DNA from 2 places in the Janthinobacterium sp. GMG2 genome. Region 2 is predicted to be linked to the other one. Evidence: predicted binding sites of a transcription regulator. Region 2 holds the regulator's gene; the other holds the start of a gene.
What was found. The regulator sigma-54, encoded in region 2, starts transcription at its own class of promoters, with help from an activator protein. The targets are predictions, from matches to a motif close to TGGCANGNAANCTGCTTT.
Positions count from the first base shown of each region.

Region 1: a site for sigma-54 is predicted at 5,105-5,122, ahead of SKZ59_RS16320 (beta-propeller fold lactonase family protein). Genes of this name have one in related genera too.

Region 1 covers NZ_JAXAWA010000004.1:100,054-107,198, reverse strand. Annotated here, with positions in the region: gene SKZ59_RS16345 (transglycosylase domain-containing protein) at 1-207, opposite strand, end outside; gene SKZ59_RS16340 (competence/damage-inducible protein A) at 572-1,357, opposite strand; gene SKZ59_RS16335 (EI24 domain-containing protein) at 1,389-2,216, opposite strand; gene SKZ59_RS16330 (sterol desaturase family protein) at 2,216-3,256, opposite strand; gene SKZ59_RS16325 (polysaccharide deacetylase family protein) at 3,253-4,092, opposite strand; gene SKZ59_RS16320 (beta-propeller fold lactonase family protein) at 4,107-5,078, opposite strand; gene SKZ59_RS16315 (FKBP-type peptidyl-prolyl cis-trans isomerase) at 5,276-5,632, shown strand; gene SKZ59_RS16310 (acyl-CoA-binding protein) at 5,832-6,086, shown strand; gene SKZ59_RS16305 (GNAT family N-acetyltransferase) at 6,133-6,603, shown strand; gene proX (glycine betaine/L-proline ABC transporter substrate-binding protein ProX) at 6,695-7,145, opposite strand, start outside.
Region 2 covers NZ_JAXAWA010000003.1:608,611-615,755, reverse strand. Annotated here, with positions in the region: gene rapZ (RNase adapter RapZ) at 50-913, shown strand; gene SKZ59_RS14875 (enoyl-CoA hydratase/isomerase family protein) at 914-1,999, opposite strand; gene hpf (ribosome hibernation-promoting factor, HPF/YfiA family) at 2,133-2,495, opposite strand; gene SKZ59_RS14865 (RNA polymerase factor sigma-54) at 2,565-4,043, opposite strand; gene lptB (LPS export ABC transporter ATP-binding protein) at 4,048-4,803, opposite strand; gene lptA (lipopolysaccharide transport periplasmic protein LptA) at 4,803-5,384, opposite strand; gene lptC (LPS export ABC transporter periplasmic protein LptC) at 5,410-6,021, opposite strand; gene SKZ59_RS14845 (KdsC family phosphatase) at 6,064-6,597, opposite strand; gene SKZ59_RS14840 (KpsF/GutQ family sugar-phosphate isomerase) at 6,597-7,145, opposite strand, start outside.

The sequences.
Region 1 (7,145 bases), on a different contig from region 2:
CTGCAGGGCCGACGTGCGCACTTCGCGCATGACGAACCACGCCACGCCGGCGATCAGCGCCAGCACGATGATGGCAAAGATGGGCCAGATGCGCGAACGGCGCTTCTTCGGCGGACTTGCCGGCGGCGGCGCCTCGGCGCCCGTGTCGGCGAGTGGATCAGAAGGGGGCCGCTCTTGCGCGGCCAAATTGACGCCTGTGTCTTTCATGGGATGCTGGGGTAAGGTTGGGTTTGGACGGCGCGGGAAATGCGGTAGCGATACCGCTCCGCGCGGGATAAGACGAGGGCCAGCCAGGGCCGGTCACAACAAAGCTTGCTTAACATGATGTCCATACCGGTGAATCAAAAAAACACGCTACTGCACAGGCAGGCGACCCCGCGCTCGACACGCAAGGCCCCTGTTCACCATTCCACCACATCGGCATGAAAACGACTGACGAGCGCACACAAAAATCTTGCTTCATTGAAGATTTTCGCAAAAAAACAACGTCTTGGAATGTACGCTTGCGTACATAGATGCAAAGCGGGCTGAGCGCCAGCGAAAAAGCCGCCGGCGCCGGGCTGGCCGCATGTCAGATGGTGGTGTATTCCGCCTGCAAGGTATCGAGCGCGGCGCACATCTGCGCAAAGGCGGCCTCGGCCTGCGCGGGCTCACCCTTGACGCCCAGTTCGATATGCCGGCGCGTCTGCGCATCGCCCACGCTGGGTAGGCTGAACACCTTGATCAGCGGGAACTCCGCTTCCAGGCGCACCATCAGCGGCGTGAGCAGCGATTCGGCCGTTTCGTACACGAGCAAGGCGTGTTCCGCATGCGGCACCTGGTTGAACAGGTGCGCATAATGCGTGTCGAGCACCCATTCGATCATGGGCCAGGACATGACGGGAAAGCCGGGCACAAAATAATGCTCGCGCACGGCAAAGCCGGCAATCTTGTTGTACGGATTCGGAATCAGCTCGGCCCCTTCGACAAATTCCGCCATTTTCAGGCGGTGCAGGTTTTCCGGCGAGTTCAAATCGGCCGGCACGCCCGCCTCTTCGCCCATTTCCGTGATCCGTTGCTGGATATTGAGCTTGCCCTGCGGATGCAGCACCAGCGGCAAGCCCAGCGCATCGGCCGCCGCCTGGCGCGTATGGTCGTCCGGCGTGGCGCCGATGCCGCCAAAGCTGAAGACGATGTCGCCGCTGGCAAAGCTGCGCTTGAGCAAGGCCACCAGGCGGGCCGGCTCGTCGCCCACGTATTCCGCCCAGCTCAGCTGCAAGCCCCGCGCCTTGAGCATGCTTACCACTTTCGGGAAATGCTGGTCCGTGCGCTTGCCCGACAGGATTTCGTCGCCAATGATGATCAATCCGATAGCCATGAAGCTCCCTCGTAGAATTCGATAAGAATGGTCAGGCGTCCGCCGGCGCCACGTCGGTCATGCCGCGTACGCCCCGCAAACGCGACAGTGCTTCCAGGCAGTAATACTGGAACCACAGACCCGTAAAGATAAAGATCAGCACATACAGCCAGATGGCGAACGCCGCCAGGAAGGGGAAGAACACCACCGCCATCACGCCGCCCATCCACAGCATGCCGGGCACGGCGCCGGCCACGCCCGACACCATGCCGATGGCCAGCAAGGGCCAGCGCTGCTCGCGCATGATGGCGTGGCGCTCTTCCGCGCTGGCGTAATCGGCCATGGCGTCATACGCCATCACGCGGTAGGTCAGCCAGCCCCACAGCACGGCTTGCCCCACCAGGGCGGCGGGCGGAAACGCGTACAGGGGCAGCATGATGACCCAGGCGATGATGAACAGCAAGAACGTGGCCAGCGAAGTGGCGACGCTGCCGAGCAGGCTGCCGCCATGCTTCTTGTCCAGTTGCGGATAGTGCCGCCCGCCCACGTGGCGGCCGATGGCCGGCATGGCGAACAGGCCCATGAAGATCAGCGCCGTCAAGATCATCAGCGGCAGCAGCATGAACATGGCGATCAGCGGCACGATCACGGTTTTCAGCTTATCCAAGCCAAAGGTGGACAGCACCTGACCGCTGGTGCGGAAGAAGTCGTACTGCGTGAACTGCGCATGCAGGCTGTCGATCAGCGGCTGCAAGCCCACATACAGCAGTCCTCCCCACAGCACCAGCGAGAGGATGAACGGCGCCACGCTCAGCAGCAATATCCTGCCGTGCAATTGCGACAGCAAGGCGCGGCCATACGAATTCAACACATTACGCATCAACGGCGTCCTTTTCGTTTAATTCTTGCAAATTCCACCATGCGGCGCAGGCCCAGCCATTGCTGCTGCCAGAAGCCGCGGCCATAGTCGCGTCCCGGCCGGCCCATGCCCTTGCTGTCGATGCGGGCCAGCTGGTCGCGCACGCCCGTGCGCGCATAGCCGGCCGAGAAATTCGCGGTGCCCAGCAGCATATCCCAAATCGGCAAGACCACACCGAAGTTGCAACCGCCCATGCTGCCCTTGCCTTTCGACTCGTGTCCCACGCCGATCGCATGGTGTGTACGGTGGAAACGGGGCGAGATCAACAGCCGCTCGCCGATGCGGCCGAAGTGTATCCTCACATTCGCATGCTGCAAGCTTTGCAGAATGCGGGAAACCGACACCAGCAGCACGTACTGGCCCGGCGGCACGCCGATACCGAGCGCCACCAGCGCCATCACCACGTCGCGCAGAAAGTCATCGAGCAGGTGGTTGCGGTCATCGCTCCACAAGTTCATGTTTTGCTGGCTGTGATGCAGGCTGTGCAAGCCCCACCACCAGCCGAAATGGTGCGAAGCCCGGTGATAGCAATAGTCGACGAAGTCCAGTATCACAAAATAAATGATAAAACTGAGCAAGGGACTGATGCCGGGCAACAGCGATTCCAGGTTGAATGGATGAATATCATCGAAACGCAAGGCGCCCGCCAGCGCATCCATCAGCGGATCGAGCGTGAAGAAGACGACGACAGAAAACAGGCCGATCCGGTGCAGCACGGTGTAGATGAAATCGTTCCAGCGGGCGCGCGGGTCGGTGATCTTTTGCGCGGGAATCAGGGCTTCGAGCGGGCGCAGCACGAGAAACAGCAGCACCAGTTCGCACAGGCCGATCAGCAGCCACTCCGTGCCTTCGAACGCTTCTTCCGTGAATTCGCCAAAGCCCAGGTGATAGACGAGGGGATTGACCACCGTCTGGAACAGCCAGCCTTGCGCCACGCCAAAGGCGTCGACCACCGCATCGATGACGGGCGTGACGAAGCCGAGGATGTCGGCGGCCATCATGGCTGGCCCTTCTTCTGCGCATAGGCAGGATGCTCGCGCAGGGTGGCAAAGCAGAAACCCTTGTCTTGCAGGCCGGAAATCAAAGCATCGAGGTTGGCCGGTGCCCACGCATCCTTGCGCGACCAGATGCCCATGTGCGAAATGAAAATGTCGCCGCTGCGCAAGTTCGCCAGCGCTTTTTTCAGCAGCATGGCGTTCGGATACTTGTCGCTGGGCAGCTCATCGCCGGAATACCCCGCCGGCGCCCAGCCCGCGTGCTGGTAGCCGCAGGCGCTGCCGGCCGCCAGGGTGCGCGGCGACGTGTAGCCGCCCGGCGCGCGCCAGAATGGGTCGAGCTTGTGGCCGGTCAGTTCCTGGAAGCGCGTATCGACACGGCGCAATTCCTCGCAGAACTGCTTATCGCTAAACGACGCCAGTTTGCCGCCGTCCTTGCCGAACTGGGGCTTGACCTGGATCAAGCCGTTGGCCAGATCCTTCTTCCAGTACACGTGGTCAAACGTATGCGTGCCGAATGCATGGCCTTCGGCGACCCGGGCTTTCCAGTACGGCGCCCACGAGGCATCGAGCGAATAGTCGCCGCGCGTGGTCTTTTCATTGGCCAGGAAGAAGGTTGCCTTCACATGGCGCTGATTCAGCACGTCGGCGATCAGTTGCGCTTGCGACTGGCTGCCTGTGTCGAACGTCATATAGATCGTGCCCTTGCAGGCGGCCGGCGCTGAAGATGCGGCTGGGACCGGTGCTGCAGGTGCCGGTGTGGCGGCATACGCAGGGGACAGCATGGCGCTGGCGCACAGCAGCATGGCGGACACGCGGCCCGCAGGAATCAGGTGTTTCATCATCACACCCACCATCACATGCGCGGCGAGTGGGTGGCGAAATACACGCCATGGGGCGAGCGGCCTACCGGTATGGTCTTGATGACCTTGCGCGTGGTCAGGTCGATCACGGCCACTTTCTTGATCCAGCGCAGGGTCACCCACATGGTCTTGCCATCGGGCGTGATTTCCATGCAGTCCGGGCCGCCCGGCACATTGATGGTGCCCACGTTTTCCAGGGTTTGCTGGTCAATGATGTTGATGGTGTTCGAGACGCGGTTCGAGACGAACGTCATGCGGTTGTCACCGAGCGCGCGGAAATTATGCGTGCCGGCGCCCGCCTTGATGCGCTTGACGGTCTTTTGCGTGCGCCAGTCGATCACTTCCACGTAATCGCTGCCCATGATGCCGACGAGCAAATGCTTGCCATCGGGCGTCATCGTGATGCCAGCTGGCGCGGGGCCGACAGGCATGGTCCATTTGACGGTTTGCGTGGCCAGGTCGATGGCGCTGACCTGGTTGCTGCCCTGCTGCGTGATGAAGGCCATGGTGCTGTCGGCCGTGAACGCCATGTGGCTGGGCAGTTTCGGCAGCGGGATGCGCTTGGCCAGGGTCAGGTTCTTGCCGTCGTAGCGGTACAGGTCGATGCGGTCCAGGCGCAGCGAATTCGAAATGAACCATTTCTGGTCTGGCGAAAAGCCGATTTGGTAAGGATCGAGGATGTTGCTGATGCGGCGCTGGATCTGGCCCGAGACAGGATCGAGGAAAATCAGCTCGTTGCCGACGGAACTGGCGACGATCAGCGACTTGCCGTCCGGCGTCTCCATCAGATGGTGCGGTTCCTTGCCGACGGCAAAGGTAGACAGGGGAGCATAGGTTTTCTGGTCCAGCAGTTGCACCGTAGCATCACGGGAATTGAGCACCACCACCACTTCGGCTTGCGCCGTCGATATTGCGGAAACCAGGCACAGCGAGGAAAAAACAAGGCGGCGTAGACTGCGGAACATGGAAGAAATCACTGTTAAATACAAAACATGCATTTTACGTGGAACACTGTATTTATTGTGTGAAATCCCCCCTTAAATACAACCGGCAGCCACACATCGGCGTAATTTCCGGTTTTCGCTTGCGCCGGGCCTGGAATGGCGCTTTGCAACTCATTGCTCTACAATCTGAAGCTTTCATCGCCTACACAAGGATTATCATGACCACCACCACTACCGCTTCCGGCCTGCAATACATCGATACCGTCGTTGGCGAAGGCGCTGAAGCGCAAGCCGGCAACAATGTTGTCGTGCATTACACGGGCTGGCTGCAAAACGACGACGGCAGCGCCGGTTCGAAATTTGACTCGAGCAAGGACCGCAACGATCCATTCGAATTCCCGCTGGGCGCAGGCCGCGTCATCCAGGGTTGGGACGAAGGCGTGCAAGGCATGAAAGTGGGCGGCAAGCGCCAGCTGATCATCCCTGCGGCACTGGGCTATGGCGCACGCGGCGCCGGCGGCGTGATTCCACCGAACGCCACCCTGATTTTCGACGTCGAACTGCTGGGCGTATAAGAAGCTGAAGGCTGCGTTCCAAGGACCGTGCCAGACGCCGCCCCTGTTCACTCAGCGGCGGCGTTTTTGTTTTGAGGGTGTCCTCTAATGCACGGCGCGCTTTTTTCACTATGATGTCAGGCACTGCAGCACGCACGGTGGCCACTCCGCCGGGCCTGCCGCACTTTTCCAGCGATTCCATCAGCACACAGGAGCCATCATGAGTTTACAAGAGCAATTCGAACAAGCGCAGCTCGATTCCAAGACCCTGTCCGAACGTCCGGACAATATGACCTTGTTGAAAATCTACGCCTTGTTCAAGCAAGCCTCGAGCGGCGACGCCACGGGCGAGCGTCCTGGCATGACCGACTTCGTCAACCGCGCCAAGTTCGACGCCTGGGCGGCCCTGGCCGGCACCTCGAAAGAAGATGCGCAGCAACAATACATCGACCTGATCGAAGACTTGAAGGACTGATCGTCCCTCCCTGCCCCGGCGCCAGCCGGGGCAGTATAATTTCTGCATGACACCATCACCGAATTCCCTGGTTTCCCTGGCCCATGCCGCCGACCTGCCCCGCTTGTTCGATGTCTGGCACCTGTCCGTACGCGCCACCCACGATTTCCTCACCGATAGCGATATCGCCTTCCTGATACCCTTCGTCCGCGAAGAGCTGGCCAGAGTGACGGCCGAACGCCTGCTGCACGTGCTGCGCGCCGATGACGGCGTCGCCTATGCCTTCCTGTGCGTCGAGCACACCAAGATCGAGATGCTGTTCGTACATCCCGACCAGCGCGGCAGCGGCGCCGGCCGCGCGCTCGTGCGGCACGCCATCGCGGCCCTGGGCGCCACGGCCGTCGATGTCAACGAACACAACATGCAAGCGCATGGCTTTTACCTCCACCTGGGCTTTATCGGGGAAAGCCGCTCCAAACGCGACCCGTTCGGCAAGCCTTTCCCCATTTTGCACCTGAAACTGGCCGAAAACGGCTAAAAACTCACCAAAAACCACCAAAACAGGCCGTTAACGCAAAAGTGGCTACCAAATCGGTAGCCACTTTTTCATGTTGAAACGGCGCTAGAACTTACTTTTTCGCCGCTGCCAGCGCTTGCGCGATCCAGCCGTCAAACTTTTGCTGGTGGAACTTGATCCAGCCAGCCGTATGGCGCGCGATATCGGCTTGCGTGTTTTCGCCACGGCGCATGCGCTCGTTCTGCGCATTGATGTCGGCCACGGGCAGTTGCATCACTTCGAACAGCTTGGCTGCGGCCGGGTTTTTCTCGGCCCAGGCCTTGTTCGACACAATGCGCGCCGTGTTGACGGCAAAGCCGTAGTCGCTGCCATTGTCCAGACGCGTGTTTACTTTCTCCGGATTGGCCGAGAATGGCACTTTCAGCCAGACCACGTCCTTGCCCGGCACCAGCACGCCGCTGACCCAGTACGGCGTCCACGTGTAGTACAAAATCGGCTCGCCACGCTTGTAGCGCCCCATGGTGTCGGCGATCAGGGCCGCATAGCTGCCCTGCACGTGCGTC
Region 2 (7,145 bases):
AGATAATTGCCTTGGAGCAGAGTGCCGATCTTTATTGTATGATCGGGCTATGCATATCGTCCTTATCACCGGAATATCCGGCTCCGGTAAATCCGTCGCGCTCAATGTGCTGGAAGATACCGGCTATTATTGTGTCGACAACCTGCCACCGGCCTTGCTGCCCAGCCTGGTGCAAACCCTGCTCGACGAAGGTACACCGCAACTGGCCGTCGCCGTCGATGCGCGCAGCGCCGAGTCGCTCGTCAGCCTGCCGCACAATGTGGCGCTGCTGCGCGACCAGGGGCACGACGTCAAGGTCATGTTTTTGACGGCCACCACGCATTCGCTGGTGGCGCGCTTCTCGGAAACGCGGCGCAGCCATCCGCTGTCGCACGAATTGCGTCCGAATCAGAATCCGGCCAGCCGCCGCACCCTGATCGAGTGCATCTCGGAAGAGCGCGAACGCCTGTCGGCCATCGAACAGCTGGGCCACGTGATCGACACGTCCGAACTGAGCGCCAACAAATTGCGTGCCTGGATCAAGGATATGATCGCTTCCGAACGCGCACCGCTGACCCTGTTCTTCGAATCGTTCGCCTTCAAGCTGGGCGTGCCGCTGGACGCCGATTTCGTCTTCGACGTGCGGGCCTTGCCTAACCCGTATTACGACCTGGCGCTGCGCCCACTCGATGGCCGCGACGCGCCCGTGATCGCCTTCCTCGACGCGCAGCCGAGCGCGCTGGAACTGCTGGCCGACATCCGCGCCTTCATCGAGAAATGGCTGCCGTCATTCAAGTCCGACAACCGTAGCTACCTGACGGTGGCCCTCGGTTGCACGGGCGGCCAGCACCGCTCCGTGTACATGGCGGAACGGCTGGCGCAATACTTCGGCCCCAACGAGCGCGTCGTACTGCGCCACCGCGAACGCTCCTAGTTAATTCAGGTGGCGCAGCGGATGCGCTGACGCCGGCCAGACCGGTGCGAAAAAGCGCGCCACCATGGCAGCGTCGACCTCGTCCAGGCTGGCAGGATTCCAGCGCGGCGCATTGTCCTTGTCGACCACCAGCGCGCGCACGCCTTCGAGCACTTCGCCATGCTCGAAATTGTGGCGCACCACCGTGCGCTCCAGACGCAGACAATCGGCCACGCCCAAGTGAGCCCCGCGCTGCAGCAATTCCAGAGTTACCGACATCATCAAAGGCGAGCGCAGGCGCATGGCCGCCAGCGCCTTGCTGGCGAACGCGCTGTCGTCCTGCGCCAGCGAGGCCATGATGGCCGCCACGGAACCCGCGCCGAAGTGACGGTCCAGCGCCGCGCGCGCCGCCGCCAGCGAGGAGATACCCGCCTCGGCCTGGAACGGCGCCGCCAGCGCCTTGATGGCCACCGGCAAGGCCTCGCCCGGCGTTGACTCGAACAGGGCCAGCAGCGCCCCCATCTGCGCCTCGGGCAGGTAGACATCGGCCAGGTCCGTGTACAGGGCGTCGGCCGCGCTGATCGTCAAGCCCGTCAAGCCCAGGTACAGGCCCAGCTGGCCGGCCAGGCGGGACAGGAAATAGCTGCCGCCCACATCGGGGAACAAGCCAATATTGACTTCCGGCATGGCCATGCGCGTGCGGCCCGTGACGATGCGCAGGCGGTTGCCGGGCCCGGCTTGCGCCACGCCCATGCCGCCGCCCATCACCACGCCATCCATCACGGCGATATACGGTTTCGGATAGAAATGGATCACATGATTTAACGCGTATTCTTCCGTAAAGAAATCTTCCAGCAAGGCGCTGCCGCCTTGCGGTGTGGCCAGGCCCGCATCGTAGAAGAAACGGATGTCGCCGCCGGCGCACAGTGCTTTCTCGCTGCTCGATCGGATCACGACGGCGTCCACCTGCGGATCGTCGCGCCAGGCCAGCAGGGCCGCGCTCAGGGCGCGCACCATCTCCAGCGACAGGGAATTCAAGGCTTTCGGACGGTCGAGCACGATATGGCCCGTGCGGTTGCGGATGGAAGTCTGGACGAAGTCGCTCATGGCAGGCGTGAAAAAAGTAAAAGTACAAACATTCTAGCGCCTGCGCGGGGAACATTGTGTTCAAAAGGTAGGGGCGCAAAAAAGGGCGCAATGTGCGCCCTTAGTTGATCACAACTGCTGGAAGCGGGTGGCCTTAAACGGCGACGACGGCGTCTTCCTCGGAGTTGTCTGGCAGATGCTTGATCGCCTCTTTACCGTGCCCTTGCACTTTGGTTTTGTATTTCATCACTTGCCTATCGAGCTTGTCGATCAGGGCATCGATCGCGGCATACAGGTCTTGTGCCAGGCTTTCCACATAGACGGTTTTGCCACTTAAACGCAGGTTGACTTCGGCCTTTTGACGTTTTTCTTTCTCTTTGAGGTTATCCACGGTCAGAATCACGGCGATATCGATAACTTGATCGAAATGACGTTTCACGCGTTCCAGCTTCGTTTGTACGTATTCACGGATGGCTGGTGTCACTTCGAGATGATGTCCGCTGATGGTGAGATTCATACACACTCCTAAAGATGATCGGGTTCGTGCGGTCCATCCTATCCGGCCCGCAGAGGAACCGAAAAAAACTTACAAACACTTACGCAGGCTCACTGGCGGAATTTTCAACGCTTCCCGGTATTTGGCAACAGTACGTCGCGCAATCACCATGCCTTGTTCCCCCAGCATGTCCGCAATCTTACTGTCGGATAAAGGATTTTTAGGGTCTTCTGCTCCTGTCAGTTGCACGATCAATGCCCGTATCGCCGTCGATGACGCTTCGCCCCCCGCTTCGGTGGCGACGTGGCTACCAAAGAAATATTTCAACTCGAACATGCCGTGCGGGGTCAGCATGTACTTTTGAGTTGTTACCCGCGAGATAGTACTCTCGTGTAAACCCAGTGTATCAGCTATTTCACGGAGCACAAGGGGGCGCATGGCAACGGCCCCGTGCGAGAAAAAGTTCTTTTGTCTTTCTACTATTGCCTGTGCCACGCGCAGGATCGTGTCGAAACGCTGGCGCATATTCTTGATCAGCCACTTGGCTTCCTGCAACTGTGCGCCCATGGCGCCCTCGCCCTTGCCCTGCTTGAGCAGGTTGGCGTACATGGCGTTGACGCGCAGGCGCGGCATGACGTCATTGTTCAGGGTCACTTGCCAGCCATTGCGCGCGCGCTTGACGACGACGTCGGGCACCACGTAATCGGACACGTCCGAGGCGAACACGGCGCCCGGATGCGGATTGCACTGGCGAATCACCGTCTGTGCTTCGCGCAAGTCTTCATCGTCGCAATCGAGGGCTTTTTTCAGCTTGTTGAAATCGCGCTGGGCAAACCAGGCCAGGTGCTTTTCCACGATGACGAGCGCCATGCGCCGCGTCACCATGGCGATGTGCGGCAAGCGCTTGATCTGCAGCGCCAGGCATTCGGACGCATTGCGCGCGCCCACGCCGGGCGGATCGAAACTTTGCAGCAGCGACAAGGCCGTACGCATCTCGTCGGCGTCGATTTCCAGCTCTTCCGGCAGGCGCGCCAGGATGTCGTCGAGCGACTCTTCCAGGTAGCCATTGTCGTCGAGCGCGTCGATGATCAGCTCGACCAGCGCGCGGTCGCGCAATTCAAGCACCGTCACGCGCATCTGCTCCATCAGGTGTTCGCGCAGGGTGCAGTGATGGGCCTCGAGTTGCGGGCGGGAATCTTCGTCGTCGGGCGCCTTGCCCCGGCTCGCCTCGCTCCAGTCGCTGTCGCCGCCATCCGCCGCGGCCGGACCCTCGCCCGCCTCGCCGTCAAAGGTTTCCGCTTCGGCTGGCGCCGCGGGCGCCTCCTGGCCTGGCGGCTGGGGCGGCGCTTCGGCCGGCGCCGCCGTGGAACTCAAGGCCCCGTCCGACAGCAGGCGCAGCGAACGGTCGAGCGGATCGTCGAGGCGCTCGAGCAGGGGATTGTCCGTCAGCAGTTGCTCGAGTTCCTGGTGCAATTCCAGGGTCGACAATTGCAACAGGCGTATCGATTGCTGCAACTGCGGCGTCAGTGCCAGGTGCTGCGAAGTGCGCAGCTGCAATGATTGTTTCATTGGCTTACATGCGGAAGTGTTCGCCCAGATAGACCCGGCGTACCGACTCGTTCGCGATGATGTCGTCGGGGCGTCCCGACGCCAGTACCGAGCCCTGGTTGATGATGTAGGCACGGTCGCAAATACCCAGCGTCTCGCGCACATTATGATCGGTGATCAGCACGCCGATATTGCGCTCCTTCAAGAAGCGCACGATGCGCTGGATCTCGATCACGGCGATCGGATCGACGCCGGCGAACGGTTCATCGAGCAGCACGAAACGGGGATCCGTGGCCAGCGCGCGGGCGATTTCCACGCGGCGGCGCTCGCCGCCCGACAGGGACAGGGCCTGGTTCTCGCGCAGCTTTTCAATCTGCAAATCGGCCAGCAGCTTATCCAGGCGCTCCTCGATCTCGGCCTTCTTCAAAGGACGGCCTTCGACGGTCTGGATTTCCAGCACGGCGCGGATATTGTCTTCCACCGTCAGCTTGCGGAAGACGGACGCTTCCTGCGGCAGATAGGACAGGCCCATCTGCGCGCGGCGGTGGATCGGCAGGCTGGAAATGTCCACGCCGCTGATGTCGATGCTGCCGCCGTCCGACGGCACCAGGCCGACGATCATGTAGAACGAGGTGGTCTTGCCGGCGCCGTTCGGGCCCAGCAAACCCACCACTTCGCCGCATTCGACTTGCAGCGAGACATCATGCACGACTTGCCGCTTGCCATAGGTTTTTTGCAGACCGCGAACGATCAGGGTGCTGCCGCAACGAGTATTGTCCATTATTTCTTTCCTGGCGCAGGCGTGGCCGGCGCTTTCTCCGCTTCCGGCGCCTTGGTCTTCGGCTGGATCACCATGCGCACGCTGCCGCCATCGGAGGTGCTGGTGCCGCTGTCGGAATTTTCCATCTTGAATACTTCCTTGCGGCTGTCATACGAGATGAAGGCGCCATTGGCCACGTCCGTCACTTTCGTGCCTTCCAGGCGCGTCAGCTTGGCCTTGGAAAACAGTTTCACCACTTCCGTCTTGTTGTCGTATTCCACGCGCTCCGCTTCGCCTTCGACCCACAGGTCGCCCGCGCCATCGCGCTTCTGGCGGAACGTGGCCAGCTTGCCGGGATCGGCCCAGAAGGTGATGAACTGATAGCCTTGCGGGTCTTCCGTGATCAATGCCCGGCCCGCCTTCATGGTCAGGGTGCCCTTGACCAGCACGACGTCGCCCGTCAGGGTACGCACCTGCTTGACGTCATCGACGTGGCCGCTGCGTGCCGTGATGACGGCTTCCTTCTCGGAATCGGCTTTCTCGGCATGCGCCACGCCCATGATGGCCAGCGAAAATACGGTCAACAGCAAGATGTTCTTCATAGTATGGTTTCCTTGTTTCATTCTGTCATTTTGCCGCCGCGGCAGGGCGCGGTTTCGGCGGGAGGACCATGCGCAGCGCATTCTGCACTTCCACCACGCCCGTGGCGTTATTGGCTTTCATGCCGATGCCATTGAGGCGCGAGGTGCCCGTCAGGATATCGACAGGCACGTCCGTTTCCATTCTTTCCTCGTCCGGAAACACCGTCAGCGCTTCCGTCCTGACCGTCAGGTTCTGCGCCTTCGGACTGGCCGCGCGGTCGATCACGACCTTGCGGTGCAGTTGCAGCCTGGTATTGTCCTGGTCGATATGCGCCAGTTCCGCATTCATGTTCAACGGCGGCATGCCGGGCGTGAGCTTGCGCACGAAGGGCTGGTCGATATCGGACGAATCGTCGGCCGGATAATGCGTGAGCTTGGTGCCCGACACGATATAGCTGGGCTTACCCGTCAAATCCATGCGCACCAGGCTGAAATTGGTGATGAAATAATCGGGCTCATCCAGATGCTTGCTGGCCTTGATGTCCTGGCTGTTCTTGTTCATCACTTCGAGCAGCCAAAAGCTGGCCAGCGCGACAACAACCGCACCCAGCAGGGTAAAAATCGTGCGCCAGCGATGGGCGCCTCCTGGCTTACGCATAGGGTTTCACTCTTTCCAATATCACTGGCGGCAAGGTGCGCCTCACTCCAGGAACGGCGCCATGACGCGCGCATAGTTGTCCTGGGCGCGCAGCAGGAATTCGCAGATCTCGCGCACCGCGCCGCGGCCGCCGCCGGCCTGCGTCACATGGTGCGCCAGGTCCTGCGCTTCCGGACGCCCGCCCGGCACGCTGACGGCAAAACCGACGCGTTTCAGGATGGGCGCATCGATGACATCGTCGCCGATATAGCCGCATTGCTCTTCCGTCAAGCCCGTCAGCGCCAGCAGTTCGCGAAATGGCGTCAGCTTGTCGTGACCGCCCTGGTGCACATGGGTAATGCCCAGGTCTTGCGCGCGGCGTGCCGTAATGGACGAGCGGCGCGCGCTGATGATGGCCGTCTGCACGCCCGATTCCTGCAGCAGCTTGATGCCCAGGCCATCATACACATTAAACGTTTTCATCATCTCGCCATCGGGGCCGAAATGCAGGCTGCCGTCGGTGAGCACGCCATCGACGTCAAAGATCATCAGTTTGACCTTGGCCGCGCGCGCCAGGTTGTCCGCCACGCTGTCCATCAGATCACCTTCGCTTGCGTCAGGTCATGGATATGCAGCGCGCCCACCAGCTTGCCGTCGGCATCGACGACCAGCATCTGGTTGATGCGGAACTGCTCCATCACGGCCACGGCATCGACGGCCAGGCGTTCGGGCGCGATGCTGCGCGGCTGCGCATGCATGACGTCGCGGATCGCCACTTGCGTGAAATCCTGCACGCGCTCGAACATGCGGCGCAAGTCGCCATCCGTAAACACGCCCACGGGGCGGTTGTCCGCGTCGACGATGGCCGTCATGCCCATGCCCTTCTTCGTCATTTCTTCCAGCGCCTGCAGCAGGGATGCCTCTACCGGCACTTTCGGCACCCTTTCGCCGCTGCGCATGACGTCATGCACATGCGTGAGCAGGCGGCGACCCAGGGCGCCGCCCGGGTGCGAGCGGGCGAAATCTTCTTCCTTGAAGCCGCGCAAGTCGAGCAAGGCCACGGCGATCGCGTCGCCCAGGGCCAGGGTGACGGTGGTGCTGGCCGTCGGCGCCAGGTTCAGTGGGCAGGCTTCTTTCTCAACAGA